3 regions of the Pseudoalteromonas sp. TB25 genome follow, and region 2 is predicted to be linked to each of the others. Evidence: predicted binding sites of a transcription regulator. Region 2 holds the regulator's gene; each other region holds the start of a gene.

The links. Region 2 encodes sigma-54, which starts transcription at its own class of promoters, with help from an activator protein. Its sites were predicted from a motif close to GTTGGCACGNNNNTNGNNT; they were not measured.
Region 1: L652_RS0114145 (BON domain-containing protein) is a predicted target of sigma-54. The motif match lies at 3,790-3,808, and genes of this name have one in related genera.
Region 3: fliE (flagellar hook-basal body complex protein FliE) is a predicted target of sigma-54. The motif match lies at 3,240-3,258, and genes of this name have one in related genera.

What each region holds. Positions count from the first base shown of each region.
Region 1 covers NZ_AUTI01000345.1:22,766-28,696, forward strand. Annotated here, with positions in the region: gene L652_RS0114120 (bifunctional diguanylate cyclase/phosphodiesterase) at 1-462, shown strand, start outside; gene L652_RS0114125 (transporter substrate-binding domain-containing protein) at 482-1,291, shown strand; gene suhB (inositol-1-monophosphatase) at 1,345-2,148, opposite strand; gene L652_RS0114135 (VOC family protein) at 2,392-2,808, shown strand; gene L652_RS0114140 (LiaF domain-containing protein) at 2,847-3,515, opposite strand; gene L652_RS0114145 (BON domain-containing protein) at 3,844-4,410, shown strand; gene L652_RS1000000124580 (YqaE/Pmp3 family membrane protein) at 4,483-4,641, shown strand; gene L652_RS0114155 (hypothetical protein) at 5,010-5,507, shown strand; tRNA gene L652_RS0114160 (tRNA-Ile) at 5,760-5,836, shown strand.
Region 2 covers NZ_AUTI01000202.1:12,236-18,166, forward strand. Annotated here, with positions in the region: gene L652_RS0104930 (KpsF/GutQ family sugar-phosphate isomerase) at 1-808, shown strand, start outside; gene kdsC (3-deoxy-manno-octulosonate-8-phosphatase KdsC) at 809-1,360, shown strand; gene lptC (LPS export ABC transporter periplasmic protein LptC) at 1,357-1,911, shown strand; gene lptA (lipopolysaccharide transport periplasmic protein LptA) at 1,901-2,446, shown strand; gene lptB (LPS export ABC transporter ATP-binding protein) at 2,443-3,168, shown strand; gene L652_RS0104955 (RNA polymerase factor sigma-54) at 3,238-4,737, shown strand; gene hpf (ribosome hibernation promoting factor) at 4,764-5,051, shown strand; gene ptsN (PTS IIA-like nitrogen regulatory protein PtsN) at 5,056-5,508, shown strand; gene rapZ (RNase adapter RapZ) at 5,527-5,931, shown strand, end outside.
Region 3 covers NZ_AUTI01000082.1:1,380-7,310, reverse strand. Annotated here, with positions in the region: gene L652_RS0101625 (DNA-3-methyladenine glycosylase I) at 1-433, opposite strand, end outside; gene L652_RS0101620 (ATP-binding protein) at 566-1,678, shown strand; gene L652_RS0101615 (sigma-54 dependent transcriptional regulator) at 1,675-3,141, shown strand; gene fliE (flagellar hook-basal body complex protein FliE) at 3,298-3,630, shown strand; gene fliF (flagellar basal-body MS-ring/collar protein FliF) at 3,651-5,366, shown strand; gene fliG (flagellar motor switch protein FliG) at 5,359-5,931, shown strand, end outside.

The DNA of each region.
Region 1 (5,931 bases), on a different contig from region 2:
AATGACTTATACGGCTACGCTAGCGGCGACAGTGTAATTAAACTATTAGCTGATGTAACAGTGCAAGCGTGTAAAAATAGTGCTAACTTTGTAGGACATATAGGTGGCGATGACTTTATGGTAGTGTTTGATCAGCACAACGCGGTTGATATATGTAATATCATTATTGAGCAATTTCAACTCCAGTCTCGTATATTTTTTACACCTGAGCACATAAAGAGCGAAGGGTATTGGGCCACAAATCGTGAAGGAGAAAAGCAATTTGTGCCTCTACTAACGTTATCAATTGGCTTAGTTGAGCCTGATTTACAACAATGTAAAAACAGTCACCAAGTTGCAGCACTCGCAACTGATGCTAAAAAAGAAGCCAAACGTTATCGCCATAGTTATTTGTTTATTTGCAAACGTAAAGGGCCTGCTCCCGCAGTGGTGCGCCTAGCAAGCAATAAGCAGGTAATTTAAATAAAAATAGGTAATTATTATGTTGCCAATAAAAATCTCGACCAGTGTACTTGGTCTGCTTGCAAGTTTTGCACTTATGGCGCAAGAGCAAATAATTAATGTAGCCCAAAAGCAAGATACTCAAAACGCACGAGAAGAGTACTCAAGTGAGCTACTGGTACGTGCACTTGAGAGTGTTAACTATCCTGGAGTTATTAGGATGACTCCCATACCAGATCAGCAAAAACGTAAGCTCATAAACCTAAATGATAACGAACTAGATATGTATTGGAGTATGAGTAGTCCAGAGCGAGAGGCACTTGCTTTAGCTATTAAAATACCACTATTTAAAGGTTACATAGGAAAGCGGGCTTTACTCACTAATAAACAAAACGTAGCACGCTTTAAAGACGTAAAAATCCTAGAGCAGCTAGGAGAGTTTTCAGCAGTGCAGGGTCACAACTGGCCAGATACAAGAATAATGTCCTATAACGGCTTACGTGTAAGGCCGCTTACCAATTACCAAGCCATGTTCACTTTAACGAGCCGTGGGCGGATAGATTACTTTCCTCGCTCGTTTATTGAGGTTAATTCTGAGCTTATTGAAAACAAACAAAGTAACTTAGTCGTTGTGCCTAATTTATATATAAGCTACCCAACGGGTATTTATTATTTTGTGACTAAGAGTAAACCCGAATTGGCAAAGGCTGTAGAGGAGGGCTTAATATTAATGCAGACAAACGGCGAGTTTGATGCATTATTTAATGAATACTTCGCAAAGGATTTAAATACACTACCTTATACAAAAGGTAAAACGATAGAGATTAAACTCGATAACCCTTATTTTTAGGCACAAAAAAAGGAGCCTAGGCTCCTTTTTAGTATGCTATTCATAGCATTTAATTAGCGAAGTAACGACTCAGTTAATACTGGACGAATTTCGCGAATAATTGCTTGAGTCAGTTTTGGTGAACCACAGATAATATTGCCGCTGTGGTTATAGTTATTACCACCGGCGAAATCTACAACCATACCGCCCGCTTCTTTAACCATAAGTTCGCCTGCAGCAGAGTTCCAAGGTTTTAAACCAATTTCAAAAAATCCATCAACACGGCCAGCTGCAACGTATGCCATATCTAAAGCAGAACAACCTGCACGGCGAATATCAGCAGTGTGTACAAATAATGCTTTAAACGCTTCAGTGTATGCATCCATGTGGTTTTTGTTTTTGAACGGGAAACCAGTAGCAAGTACAGTGCCTGCAAGAACCGTAGTTTTGCTAACGCGTAGACGTTTACTGTTTAACTGAGTGCCTTGACCGCGAGATGCAGTGAAAAGCTCACCACGAATTGGATCATAAATAACAGCTTGGTCTAAACGACCTTTAACTTTAAGTGCGATAGAAACCGCGTAATGAGGGATACCTTTGATGAAGTTAGTTGTTCCATCGATAGGATCTACAATCCATTGGTAATCATCATCCTTGCCTTTATGCTCACCTAGTTCTTCACCAACAATTGAGTGAGTAGGGTAAGACTGTAAAATAGTGTCACGAATTACGGCTTCGGCTTCTTTATCAATGTTAGTTACTAAGTCGTTAGCGCCTTTTTGTTGCACTTCAACTTTTGATAAATCTTCACTTGCGCGAAGTAAAATTTTGCCTGCGTTGCGCGCAGCGCGAACCGCAATGTTTAACATTGGATGCATGGTATTACCTTTGGGTTGTAAAAGAACGTTTATATATTTCAGCCGGCGTATTTTAGCGACTTTTGCCATAAAGTAAACAATAAACCCCAAATACTTGTGTTTGTTTTTTATACAAGATTGAAAAGTTTATATATTTTTAAAAAATAATTATCTGCATTTAAATAAATTAAATTTAAATAACACTTTACCTAAAGTTAACTTGAGGTTTTATCGTGCTCCTAACTTAACTGATAGGATAACATTATGTATTTAGAGCACGTAAACTTAGTCGCGAGTGATATAGATAGTATGCTTACATTTTATCGCGCTGTATTTCCACATTGGTCGATTAGAAGTGAGGGCAGAGGCGATTGGCATGGAAAACCAAGACGCTGGGTACACTTTGGAGATGACACGCATTACATTGCGATAAGCAGTCATGGTGAAGGTGAAAACAGAAACTTATCGGGCCATCAAATTGGTTTTGCACACTTTGCTTATGTAACTAATAATTTAAGCGCAGTAGTAATGCGCTTAAATAAAGCGGGTTTTACTCTAAGCAAGCAAGGTAGCGAGAATCCTTTCAGAAAGAATGTCTACTTTATTGATCCTGCAGGGTTTGAAGTTGAGTTTGTAGAGTATTTAAGTGATATACCAAGCGAGCGAAATAACGATTTATAATAAAATACTAAGCAGCACGCTAAAGTGCTGCTACTCAATTATAGTGAGCGGTTATTATTACCCGTGCCAAACTGGGTTTTTAGCTCATTTGCAAAGCTCATAAATTTTTCTTTAATTGTGCGCTTTATTTTCACTTCAACCGAGCCCATTACTGCCTTTCCTTCAATATGAATTGTAGGGCCTTGGCGTTTGTTGAGCGACACAGATTTATTTTCAAGGCTACTTAAAATACAAAACATTTTAGACACTACATTGACATGCTCTGGTACGTAAATTTCATCGCTACCAAAAATACAGTTAACGTGAATAGTTACATTTTGATGCGCAAAAATAGCATCGGTAAAATCAAGCACCACCGATCCCATAAAGTTACTCAAATATATATTTTTTGGTACAACCCACTGACCACTTCGCTCGTTAGATCCTAAAATACTGCGTAATGTAAAATCATCATCACTGTTTTGCTGTGCACTATAATGTGGTGTAAATTGCGATTGTTTTTCTGCTTTATATTGCTGATCGGTATTAAGTGTTAAGTCTTCTACTAAGGCTAGCAGTGCTTCGTTATTAGGTGCATCCATCGCATTATCTAAACGTCTTTCAAATGCATCAACAGAAATAACACCATGACTGTAATTATAAATTAATTGATCAATCACTTGTTCGCGTACTTGCTCTATTGGGCGGTCTTCAACTTTTACAGACATGAGTTATTCCTTCTTATATTTACTATTGATACTGCTATTGTAGTTAGATTGCAAACCGCGTACCAAATATAATTTCATTAATAATCAATTGGTTATTATTTAACGGTGTTTTTTGTTTTGTTATATTAACGATAGATTAACCAAAAGAGCAATTATCTAGCTATTTTCACTATTTGAGAAAGTTTTACCGAGTAGCCTGTAAATAGTTACACAAACATAGATAAGGTTTAATCTCTTAATTAATTCAAATCGTTGAATTTAAAGGGTAAATAAAGTTGGCCTGAAGCTCGCATTAGTTAAAGTGTCTTTAATCAAAAGGAGAAAGATTATGAAAACATTTAACAAATCTATTATCGCAGCTCTAGTTCTTGGTACTACGGCTATGGGTGCCCAAGCAAACAGCTGGGAAAACGAAAGTAAAGATGCTTGGATTGATGGTAAGGCAGAAACCGTTCTACTTATGAACACTAATCTAAACAACTTTGACATTAACACTGATGTAAAAAATGGCAAGGTAGTACTTACAGGTAAAGTTAATAGCGAACTTGATAAAGAGCTTGCAGAAGAACTTGTACTTAGCCTCGATGGTGTAACTGATGTTGATAACAGCCTTACAGTTGTTAAAAGCATGGACACCGAAGATAAAAGCAACGACATGATGGACGATGATGATAACGACCTAACGGACGCTAAAATCACCACTGTAATCACAACTCGCTTCCTGTTTGACTCAGAAGTAGGTGGTACAGACATTGATGTTGATACCGACAACGGTGTGGTAACTCTGAATGGCTCTGTAGAGTCTGAAGCTGAAAAGCAACTAGCAGTTAAAATTGCTAAAAATGCTGAAGATGTTCGCGACGTAGTTGATAAACTAGCTATTGTTGCTGAATAATACAGTATAGTTAAGGCCCAGTAATGCTGGGCTTTAAGTCTTTTCAATGTTTAATTTAAATGGAGTTTGATCATGGATATTATTCGTATAATACTTTCGGTTTTATTACCGCCATTAGGTGTGTTTTTGCAAGTTGGCTTAGGTATGCATTTTTGGTTAAATATTCTATTAACACTGCTAGGTTATTTCCCAGGGTTAATACATGCAATCTACATTATTGCGAAAAAATAATGTAGATTATATATTGTGTAAGCCGACTACTGAGGTCTAGCTAAATACTTTAGTACCGATCGGCTCACAATATTAGTTTTTAGATGGTTTTTAGGTTAAATCCAATTTTTAAAGCTCTTTAACCCATTAATTCACTTCCTTAACTCACTCCCAATATTATTTTAAAACTATACTTATTGTTTACTAATAAGCTTTCCAGCTAACAGTCGCGCTCAGATTCTGACTTGATGCCATTTAGGAAATCTTCAACATTAGTGTGTTTATACATCTACAATATACAATCAAATACCTTATTATTTAGTGACAATATTTCCTTCACTTCTAGTGTTATCATTAAACTAGGTTTTTAGGCATATTGAGGTAGTTAATTGAATATTCGACTTATAATGTCAGGCGTTGTGTCATTCGTTTTTTATTTTAGTTGGGCCTACTGGGCAAATAGCGCGGCAGACATTGCTAAATCGGTCACTCTTCAAGCTGCATTAGTGCAAGGTTTGTATAGTGGATTTGTAACGCTGTTTTTTACCTTTATTTTAGAAAGGGTCGTCAACAAGTATAAGTTTAGTTATGTAACGCTTGCGTTCGTAACTCCAATTATTTGTATGTTTCATTCTAAAACACCACAAAACGTAGCAATACGACAAAGTTTTAATAATGCAATTAACTCTAGCGCCTCGTATTTAAGTAATAAAAAAATAGCAGGCGTACTTTTTGCGCCTATTGTTCCGATTACTGTCCAATCGAGCTTAGTGATTATGGTAAATGTAGTTAATCAGACACCTAATTTGGCACTGGCAGTAGCCCCAAGCATATTTTTTACAGCCTTGTATGCCTACTCGTATATGTTAGCTTTGCTTAAAAAGTAGAGGGTTAAATATGAAAGACTATATGGGATAGGTTTTGTTTATAATTTAATGCAGTGAATAGCACGGTAAATACCTTACATTTTATGTTTATGCCACTTAAAAGATTACTATTTAAGCAGTTAGCTTGTTGATTGTTAAAATAAAGGTTTTTGGTAGTGACAAGCACCTAAAAAGTTTTTATACTGCAACCCGCTTTAGTCGCTCTGTGACTGAACGCTTCAAAAATTAACTGCCTAGCAGTTATATAAAGTTGGCCCCTTAGCTCAGTTGGTTAGAGCACACGACTCATAATCGTTAGGTCCCCAGTTCGAGTCTGGGAGGGGCCACCACTTTTACTAATTTCCCAAGTAAATATCTATCCAAATTATTTAAAGCTACATTAATTTAATATTGTGTAATTTTTATTCTTTAGTTACCCCTAAGA
Region 2 (5,931 bases):
CCATATTGGCAATAAAATAGCGGCAACCCTTGCAAGCACTGGCAGCCCTGCGTTTTTTGTTCACCCTGGTGAAGCAAGTCATGGTGATTTAGGTATGATCACTAAAAATGACGTGGTTATGCTTATTTCTAATTCAGGGGAAACCAGCGAAGTTTTAAATATCATTCCGGTTTTAAAACGACTTGGTGCCAAAATGATAGCGATGACTGGCAATACACAATCAACAATGGCAACCCTTGCTAATGTACATGTGTGCATTAAAGTAGAAAAAGAAGCTTGTTCATTGGGTCTAGCCCCTACATCAAGTACCACTGCAACGCTTGCGATGGGCGATGCCATGGCAGTTGCATTATTAGAAGCTCGCGGCTTTACAGCTGATGACTTCGCGCTATCTCACCCAGGTGGTAGTTTAGGCAAGCGCTTATTACTTACTTTAAAAGATGTTATGCACAGCGGCGCAAATACACCTATTATTGATGTTTCACAAACAGTTAAAGATGCTCTAATAGAAATGTCAGCTAAAGGGTTAGGTATGACAGCCATTGTTGATGAAAATCAGCAACTCGTAGGGTTATTTACCGATGGTGACTTACGTCGCATTTTAGAACAAAGAATTGATATTCATACAACACAAATAGATGTTGTTATGACTAAGTCATGCACTACAGCTACGCAAGATATTTTAGCCGCTGAAGCGCTCAATATTATGGAACGTAAACGTATAAATGGCCTAATCGTCGTCAATGAGAAAAACCAACCTATTGGCGCATTAAATATGCAAGACCTATTAAAAGCAGGAGTGTTATAAATGCAATTTGAAGAACTCTATCAACCGCTGAGCGATGATGCAAAAGCACGCGCTAAAAAAGTAAAACTACTTATATGCGATATTGATGGTGTATTTTCTGATGGCCGTATTTACCTTGGCAATCAAGGTGAAGAGCTAAAAGCATTTAATACAAAAGATGGTTTTGGCATTAAAGCACTTATAAACAGTGGCTTTGAAGTAGCTGTTATTACTGGTCGTCATTCACAGATAGTACAACAACGTATGAGCAGCTTAACCGTACAGCATATTTATCAAGGCCAAGAAAATAAGCTCATTGCCTATCAAGAATTAAAAGATAAACTCAACCTTAGCGATGAACAAATTGCTTATATTGGTGATGACGGTCCTGACATGCCTGTTATGGAGTTAGTAGGCTTTGCCGTTGCAGTAAATGATGCCCACCCGCTTATTAAGCGTTTGTCACATTATGTAACGCAAATGCCTGGCGGTTTTGGTGCTGTGAGAGAACTCACCGATTTGCTCATGCTTGAAAATGGTAAAGCATTGACTACACAAGGCACTAGTTCATGAATGCAGCGCGCATAATATTAAGCGTTTTATTCATTAGCTGTATGGTTTGGCTTTGGTACCCTTATTTTACACAAACAAATATTGTGCCTCAGGCTGAGCCTGAAGTTGTTGCTAAGCCTGATTACATAGCTATTGAGCTCAAACAGACAGCCTATGATGAGCAAGGTAAAATTAGCCACAAAGTCACTGCGGCTAAAATGGAGCTATACCAGCAATTAGGTTTCACGTTTTTCGAAAAACCCATTTTTACTTTATATAACGAACAACAAACGTGGCAAATAAATGCAGACGAAGCAACATTATACGAAGATAAACAATTAATTTTAGAAGGTAATGTGGTTGCCAAAAATTTAACCGATAACGTCATGATAGACAAAATCAATGCTGATAATATTCAGGTTGATATAAAGTTATTAACAATGCGTTCGGAGCAACCCGTCATTATCACTGGACCCAATTTAAAAATCACCGGTAAAGGCCTAGAAGCCGACTTAAAAACCGAAGTGATAAAACTAATTAACCATACGCGAACCATATATTATGACCAATAAAATATTAAAATCACTGATAATTCCTACACTTATACTAGCGTTTAATAGTAGTGCTGCAGAACAAAACACGCAACCTGCTGCCAATCAAATTTCAATAAGTGCCGACAAGCAAGAAGGTCAATTAAAAGCTAATGTGGGTATTTTTGAGAAAAACGTTGAGATTATTCACGGTAATCGCCGCATTACAGCCGATCGCCTAGAAGTACACAAACGTGATGAACTTGGTGATAATAAACAATTATTAATTGCCACAGGTAGCCCTGCGCACTTTGAAGAAAAGCAATCAGACGGCACGACTATGAGCGCCAGTGCTGACGAAGTACGTTATGATGTATCTAAGCGTTTTTTAACGCTTGTTGGTAATGCACAAGTATCGCAAGCCGGACAAAAAATAAATGCTAAAAGCATTACCTACGACATAGAGCAGCAGCTCATCAGTGCCGAAAAAGATGAAAACTCAACTGACCGCGTTCACACAATTTTAGTACCGATCGAAACTAAAAAAAGTAAAAAAGGCGATAAAGGTCAACCATGAGCACATTAAAAGCAGAACTATTGGCAAAAAGCTATAAAGGTCGTGAAGTTGTAAAAAACGTCGGCCTTGAAGTACAAGCTGGCAGTATAGTTGGCTTACTTGGCCCTAACGGTGCTGGTAAAACAACGACTTTTTATATGATTGTAGGGCTTGTTCCTAGCGACAAAGGTAAAATATCTATTGATGATAACGATATTACTCTTTTACCTATGCATAGTCGTGCTAGATTAGGCATAGGCTACTTACCACAAGAGTCATCGATTTTTAGAAAGCTGACTGTTTATCAAAACTTAATGGCCATTTTAGAAACACGCAAAGAACTAAATAAACAAGCCAGAGAAGACACGCTCAATAACTTATTAGATGAATTTAGCATACAACACATTCGTGATAGCCAAGGTATGGCATTATCGGGTGGAGAACGTCGTCGTGTAGAAATAGCACGAGCGCTGGCAGCAGATCCTAAATTTATACTACTGGATGAACCGTTTGCCGGTGTTGACCCTATTTCGGTATTAGATATAAAGAAAATAATAGAACATCTTAAAAATCGTGGGATTGGTGTATTAATTACCGACCATAACGTAAGAGAGACCCTTGATGTTTGTGAAAAAGCCTACATTGTTTCTCATGGGGAGCTGATTGCATCAGGTACTCCAGAACACGTATTAAATGATAAAACAGTACGCGATGTTTACTTAGGCGAGCAATTTAGGCTGTAACATTTACGCCATGTCTTTAAGCATCTGCTAGTATTAATTATAACAACATAAAAGGATTGTTAGAGATACATGAGGCAATCACTACAGCTGCGCATGGGCCAGCAACTTACAATGACTCCACAGTTGCAACAAGCTATTCGTTTGTTGCAACTCAGTACATTGGATCTCCAGCAAGAAATACAAGAAGCTCTCGACAGTAATCCACTATTAGAGGTTGAAGAGGCAGACTATTCCGAAGACGCTGCTGGTAAAAACGAGCAAAAAGCTGATACCGATGACATAACTGTTAGCGCATCTGCTGATGATGCTCCGAGCGAATACGAACAAGATACTGGTGAAGCACTTGCAAAAGACACGCTAAGTGACGACATGGCTATGGATGTTAGTTGGGATGAGTACATGAGTGCCGCTCCTGCAGCCTCATCAGGTCCAATGCCTGAAGATGAATCTATATACCAAGGCGCCTCTACTGAAACGCTCCATGAGTATTTAATGTGGCAATTACAACTAACGCCATTTAGCCCTACCGATGAAGCCATCGCTATTGCGATTGTAGAAGCCGTCGATGATTCAGGTATTTTAACACTAAGCTGCGAAGAAATTTTAGAAAGCTTTAATCAAGAAAACGAAGATGATAACGAAGTCGAACTTGATGAAATTGAAGCGGTATTAAAACGCATCCAACTGTTTGATCCTGTTGGTATTGCTGCACGTAGTTTACAAGAGTGTTTGTGTATTCAGCTTAATCAATTTGATAAAGAAACACCTTACATTAATGAAACGAAAATGATTTTAACCGAGCATATTGATCTATTAGCAGCTCGCGACTATCGTACATTAATGAAAAAAACTAAGCTCAAAGAAGAAGAGCTTAAAGAAGTAATGACACTAATACATACTCTCAACCCAAAACCTGCAGATACTATAGTAAGGGAAGAATCTGAGTATGTTATTCCTGATGTGTCAGTTAAAAAAATTAAAGGCCGCTGGGTTGTCGAATTAAACCCAGATAGCATGCCTAAAATTCGTGTTAATAGCCAATACGCGGCAATGTCTCGCACTGTAAAATCAAGTGGCGACAGCCAGTTTATTCGCTCACATTTACAAGAAGCTAAATGGTTTATTAAAAGCTTAGAAAGTAGAAACGACACGCTATTAAAAGTTACTAATTGTATTGTTAAGCAACAACAAGGCTTTTTTGAACATGGCCCTGAAGCCATGAAACCAATGGTTTTAAATGATGTCGCTGAAATGGTAGAAATGCACGAATCGACAATTTCGCGCGTAACTACTCAAAAGTACATGCATACACCCCGTGGTATATTTGAGCTTAAATACTTTTTCTCAAGCCATGTAAGTACTGAAAACGGTGGTGAATGTTCATCTACAGCAATACGTGCGCTTATCCGAAAATTAATCGCAGCAGAAAACTCAGCAAAACCATTGAGTGATAGCAAAATAGCGGATATATTGGCTGAGCAAGGAATTAAAGTAGCAAGACGTACAATCGCAAAATACCGCGAATCTCTTGCTATTCCACCGTCAAATCAGCGTAAAAGTCTGATTTAAGACGCTAAACTAAGAGGGTAATGCTTATGCAACTAAACTTAACTGGTCGTCACGTAGAATTAACCGATTCACTAAGAGACTATATTAATACTAAATTTGCGAAGCTTGAAAGACACTCTGATCATATAAATAATGTTCATGTCATTCTCGATGTAGAAAAATTAAATCAAAAAGCAGAAGCCACAATACACGTAAGCGGTGCTGAGCTATTTGCCTCTACAGAACATCAAGATATGTATGCCGCTATTGACTCGTTGATCGACAAGCTCGATCGCCAAGTAATCAAACACAAAGAGAAGCTTGCTCGACACTAATATGATGAAATTAAGTTCACTTATATGCCAGGACTGCAGCAAAGCTGCGGTCCTTTTTAATAGCAAAAAAAGAATTTTAGAGTTCATTAGCGAACTTGCTCACGACAAACTTCCGTATTTACCGCAACAAGATATTCTTAATGCTTTAATGAGCAGAGAGAAATTAGGTAGTACAGGTATAGGGCGTGGCATTGCTATTCCTCATGGAAGAATGAGCGGTGCAGAAGAGCCTTTGGCTTTAGTGCTCGTTAGCGAAACTCCAATAAACTTTGATGCAATCGATAATCGCCCTGTTGATATTTTTGTCGCACTCATCGTACCAGATGGCGATAACCAGCAGCACTTAAAGACTCTAGCAACCATTGCTGATAAACTAAACAACAAAGATTTTTGTAAACAGTTACGCAGTGCAAAATCTGATACTGAGCTTTACCAAGTTATTGTCGATCAATCATAGTTTTATAAAGGGTGTTAAATGGAGTTAATTATCATAAGCGGCCGTTCTGGTTCTGGAAAGTCGGTTGCTTTGCGCGTTGTAGAAGATTTAGGTTATTATTGCGTTGATAATATTCCAGTAAACCTACTACCTTCATTAGTTCGCAGTGTGTCTGATAGCTACGATAAAATTGCTGTTAGCATTGATGTGCGCAACATCCCTAAAGAACAAGATGAATTTAACGATATTCTTGAATACTTACCAGGCTTTGCAAACCCTACGTTATTTTATTTAGATAGCGACGATCAGACATTGATCAAACGCTTTTCTGAAACACGCAGATTACACCCACTATCAATAGACTCGTTGCCGCTTGATTTAGCCATCAAAAAAGAAAAAGAATTACTTGATGTATTAACCACTCGCGCCGACTTTATGGTAGAT
Region 3 (5,931 bases), on a different contig from region 2:
TAATTGCTGGGTAGTCCTCAACGTTATTTAAATTACTTATAATCGGCTTATTACCCACAAACTGCCATTGGTAGTTACTAAAACTTCCAAATTCTTCTTGTATTTCTATAAAGCGCTTTGCGTTGTTAACAGTTGCCGAAATTTTTAAGCGATTGCGCACAATACCCTCATCAAGCATTAGTCTCTCAACGTCATCTTGTGTGAATTGTGCTACTTTTTTTACATCAAAATTAGCAAATGCTTTTTTATAACCGCTGCGCTTTTTTAAAATTGTGTACCAGCTTAAGCCTGCTTGCGCTGATTCTAGAGTGATAAATTCAAACAGCTTTGTATCATCATAAAGGGGGACGCCCCATTCTTCATCATGGTAAATAACGTAGTCGGGTTTAGTGGTGTCGAGCCACGGGCAACGGCACTTTATTTGCTCACTCATTATTATTCCTTTTTGCGTGCGTCATTTTTATGTCGCTCAAATTATTGATGTAACTTAATGATAAGTATGTAAATAAATTTTGGTATAAATCGTGCATTTAGACATGTATCTACATCAATTCGAGATTTGATTATGGCCCTTGCTAGCGTGCTAAAACCACAGTTTTTTTCTGCAAATCAGTATAACCCATGTTTACTTCAAGAGGAGTACATTGGTGAATTAAGCGATCTGCGCAAGCAAGCAAGTTGGCTTTCGCATTTGGTTGATACCATGCCAGCAGGCGTGGTTGTACTTGATGGCAAAGGGTTGATTGCAAAAGCGAATCAAATAGCGATTGATATGCTTGGCGAGCCACTTGAAGGCGAACGCTGGTTTAATGTTATTCAGCGCTCTTTTAGGCCACATCAAGATGATGGTCACGAAGTGTCTTTAAAAGACGGGCGCCTAATAAAACTTGATATTACCGCTTTAGCCCCAGAGCCTGGGCAACTTATTTTAATGACGGATTTAACCGAAACTCGCCGTTTACAAAAACGTGTTGCACATATGCAGCGATTAAGCGCGCTGGGTAAAATGGTTGCGTCACTGGCGCATCAAGTCCGTACACCGCTCTCAGCCGCTATGCTTTACGCCGCTAATTTAGGATCAAAGCGCTTACCCGAAGCATCTCGCGATAACTTTCAAACAAAGTTAATGTCGCGTTTAAAAGATTTAGAAACTCAAGTAAACGACATGCTGTTATTTGCTAAAAGTGGCGATCAGCAAGTTGTTGAGCAAGTTTCAATGCAGCAGCTTTTAACAGAAGTTAAAGCGGGCGCTGATGCGATGGTCGCACTTAATGAAAGTGAGCTGGATGTAAGCTTACCAGAGCCAGATATACAAATAGTCGGTAATAAAACGGCATTGGCCAGTGCTATTCAAAATCTTGTGCACAATAGTATTCAAGTTATTGGCGGCGGTGCAAAAGTAAAAATTAGCGCACAAAGAGATTTAAAAGATTTAGATATGGTTCGTATTAGTGTGAGCGACAATGGCCCAGGTGTTGATTTAAGCCAAAGCGATAAAATTTTTGAACCATTTTTTACTACAAAAAGTCAGGGCACAGGTTTAGGGCTTGCTGTAGTGAGTTCGGTGGCTAGTGCGCACCAAGGTCGTGTTGATGTGACCAATAATACGCAGGGTGGTGCCTGCTTTAGTTTGTTACTGCCTATTAAGGCAACATCTAAACTAGAGGGATCATTATGAGTAACACTATTTTAGTTGTCGAAGATGACGCAGGGCTTCGTGAAGCCTTAATAGATACCCTTGAAATGTCGGGTATTGAATGTGTTGCAGCCAACAGTGCTGAGCAAGCAATGATATTGCTTAAAAAAGATCAATTTTCGCTTGTTGTAAGCGACGTGCAAATGGGCGCAATGAGTGGACTTGATTTACTACGCAGTATTAAATTAAACCACCCTGATTTGCCTGTATTGATGATGACGGCGTACGCCACAATCGACGATGCGGTAGAAGCCATGCGCCTAGGTGCAATTGACTACATGGCTAAACCATTTGCACCTGAAGTGCTGTTAAATATGGTGAGCCGTTATTTGCCTGAAAAAGCAAAAGAAACCGACGGACCTATTGTTGCTGACCCAACTAGTATTCAATTATTGGAGCTTGCGAGTAAAGTAGCACGCTCTGATGCAAGTGTAATGGTACTTGGCCCAAGTGGTTCAGGTAAGGAAGTACTTGCTCGTTATATTCATGATAAGTCGAGCCGATGTAATGAGCCATTTGTGGCGATTAACTGCGCGGCTATTCCTGAAAATATGCTCGAAGCTACGTTATTTGGTTATGAAAAAGGAGCTTTTACGGGGGCGATTCAAGCATGTCCGGGTAAGTTTGAGCAAGCACAAGGCGGCACTATTTTACTTGATGAAATTACTGAGATGGACTTAGGGCTACAAGCAAAGCTGTTACGCGTACTGCAAGAGCGTGAAGTAGAGCGTTTAGGGGGCCGTAAAACAATTCAGCTCGATGTACGTATTTTGGCAACCAGTAATCGTGATTTAAAAGAAGCTGTAGTAGATAATCAGTTTAGAGAAGATTTATATTACAGGCTTAATGTTTTTCCACTTATGTGGCGACCATTGTGCCAACGCCCAGGCGATATTATTGTATTGGCTAAGCATTTAATTGAGCGCCATATAAGTAAAAGCAAAGAGCCTATGGCGTATTTAGATAAAGCTGCCGAGCAAAAGTTACTGGCTCATGCGTGGCCTGGTAATGTGCGCGAGCTTGATAACGTTATACAGCGTGCACTTATATTGCGAAGTGGCGATACAATAAACGAGCATGCTATTTTTATCGAAAACTTAGTATCTAATAACTTTGTTATGGAGCCTTCATTGGCACCGGCGCAAACCGTATCGCCAACAGAATTAGCACATGCAGACAAAGGTGTTGATAAAAGCACTTTAAGCTCTGCATATTATGATGAAAAGTCGCATGCTGAGGATGAGCCTAAACAAGGTTTGCTAGCGGCAGATACCGGTAGCTATAAAGATGAGCTTAAAGACAAAGAGCATCGCATTATTTTAGAAACCCTTGCACGTTGCCAAGGTAAGCGTAAAGACGTTGCCGAAACGTTGGGCATAAGCCCACGAACTTTACGTTATAAACTAGCGCAAATGCGCGATTTAGGTATTTCACTTCCAGCTTAACCTCCTATAAACCCTAAGTTTGCGCTGCGAACTTAGGGTTGTCAAAACTCTGACTAACACAAATTGAAGTTAACCTATTGTATTTTAATGATTAATTAATTGGCATGTTTTGTGCTTTATTACTTGTAAGAGTTCACTGCGTGTCAGAGATAAATTATGAAAATTCAAAACAGTGCTGTATTTCAAGAAATGCAATCAATGGCTTTAGAAGCCGGCCGTAATAATCAAATAAATAAATTGCCGACTCAAGTTCAGCCTACTTCTACTTCCCAGTTTGGCGACATGCTAAGTGATGCACTAAATACAGTGCACGGTTTACAGCAAGATGCAGGTCAAAAAGTAAAAGCGGTTGAAATGGGTGATCGAAGTGTATCGCTTGCTGAGGCGATGATTGCTTCTCAAAAATCGTCAGTTGCTTTTGAGGCTACAGTACAGGTTCGTAATAAACTTGTTGAAGCTTATAAAGAAATCATGAACATGCCTGTTTAATTAGGTAGTGGAGAATTATTGTGGCGCAATCTAACCAATCTACAGACCTAGCACTTGCTGGCGGCGGTATCGACCAAAGTGGTGGTGATGATCAACAAGAACAAAAGTCAGGCTACTTAAGTGCTTTAAGTGGTGTTGATGTATTGCGCCAAGTAACATTGGTTATAGCATTGGCTATTTGTTTAGCTATCGCGATTTTTATTATTATTTGGGCTCGTCAGCCAGATATGCGCCCGTTAGGCAAAATGCAAACAGAAGAGCTTATTCAAACATTAGACTTTTTAGATGCGCAAAAAATTGAATACCAACTAGATGGCAATGTTGTATCGGTTGATGAAAGCGAATACCAAAACATTAAATTGCTAATGACCCGCGAAGGGTTAGAGCAAGGCCCTGCATCTGGCTCTGACATAATTATGCAAGATATGGGCTTTGGTGTAAGCCAACGCTTGGAGCGTGAACGTTTAAAACATGGTCGTGAACAGCAATTAGCACGCACCATTGAAGAGCTAAATAACATTACTCGCGCCAAAGTATTGTTAGCCATCCCTAAAGAAAACGTATTTGCCCGCAGAGAGAAAAAACCATCCGCTACTGTTGTATTAACACTTAAGCGTGGCCGCTCACTTGACCGTGAAGAAGTAGACTCTGTTGTTGATATGATTGCTTCAGCAGTACAAGGCTTAGAGCCTGCACGTGTTACAGTCACTGACCAAAATGGTCGATTATTAAATTCAGGTTCGCAAAGCTCATTAGCAGCACGCTCTCGTAAAGAATACGATTTAGAACGTAAGCGCGAACAAGAGTATCTTGAAAAAATAGACAGTATTTTAATACCGGTTGTTGGGCTTGCAAACTATACAGCTCAAGTTGATTTGAGTATGGATTTCAGCTCGATTGAGGAAACTCAAAAGCGTTATAACCCAGACCTACCAGCGGTTAGAAGCGAAACCACATTTGAAGAAAATAACATTGGCGGCCTAGCTGTTGGTATTCCAGGTGCGCTTACAAATCAGCCACCGCTAAATTCAAATATTCCTGAGGTTGCTGGGCAAGGTGGTGCAGGCACTGCTACGTCTCCAACACGCAGCCACAAAGAAGCTACACGTAATTATGAACTCGATACAACCATTTCGCACAAGCGCCAACAAAGTGGTGTTATACGCAGAATAAGCGTATCAGTTGCTGTTGACTATATTCCTAAAGTGGGAGAAAACGGCGAAACAACCATGGCCCCGCGCTCGGTAGAGGCATTGTCAAATATTCGTCGCTTACTACAAGGTGGTGTAGGTTTTGATATGCAACGTGGTGATGCACTTGAAGTAGTAACAGTGCCGTTTGTACGTGAAGCAACAAATTTAGCAATAGAAGTGCCACTGTGGGAACAAGACTGGTTTATGAAAATAGCCCGCCTTGTACTAGGCGCCTTAGTTATCATTGTATTGATAATGGCAGTAGTAAAACCAATGCTTAAGCGCTTAATTTACCCAGACGATACACTAGAAGAATACGACGAAGATGCATTAAGTTCCGGCGTAGATATTGGCGACAATACACTTGATATGCTAAATAAAGACTTTGATTCTGCTTCGGTTGGTTTCTCAAGTGATGGTACACTGCAGTTACCGGATTTACATGGCGACGAAGATTTACTTAAAGCAATTCGTGCCCTTGTAGCTAACGAACCAGAACTATCATCACAAGTAGTGAAAGCGTGGTTAACAGAAGATGACTGATCAAGAACAAAAACAACTCCCGCCAGCCTTTGATGTTGATAAGCTCGATGGGGTAGATAAAGCCGCTATATTACTTTTGAGTTTATCAGAAGAAGATGCCGCGCAAATCCTTAAACACTTAGAACCTAAACAGGTGCAAAAAGTGGGTATGGCAATGGCTGGGCTACAGGATTTATCTCAAGCTAAAATTAGCGCTGTACACAACTTGTTTATAGAACAAATTCAAAGCTTTAGTACCATTGGTTTTCAGTCAGAAGACTTTATTAAAAAAGCGCTTACAGCCGCTCTTGGTGAAGACAAAGCTGCTAGCCTTATTGACCAAATTGTTATGGGCTCAGGTGCTAAAGGCTTGGATTCATTAAAATGGATGGACTCTAAGCAGGTAGCAAACATTATTCGTAATGAGCATCCGCAAATTCAAACTATTGTATTATCGTATTTAGAGCCAGAACAGTCAGCTGAGATTATTGCTCAGTTCCCTGAAAAAGTACGCTTAGATTTAACTATGCGTATTGCAAACCTTGAAGAAGTTCAGCCAGCAGCACTGCAAGAGCTAAACGAAATC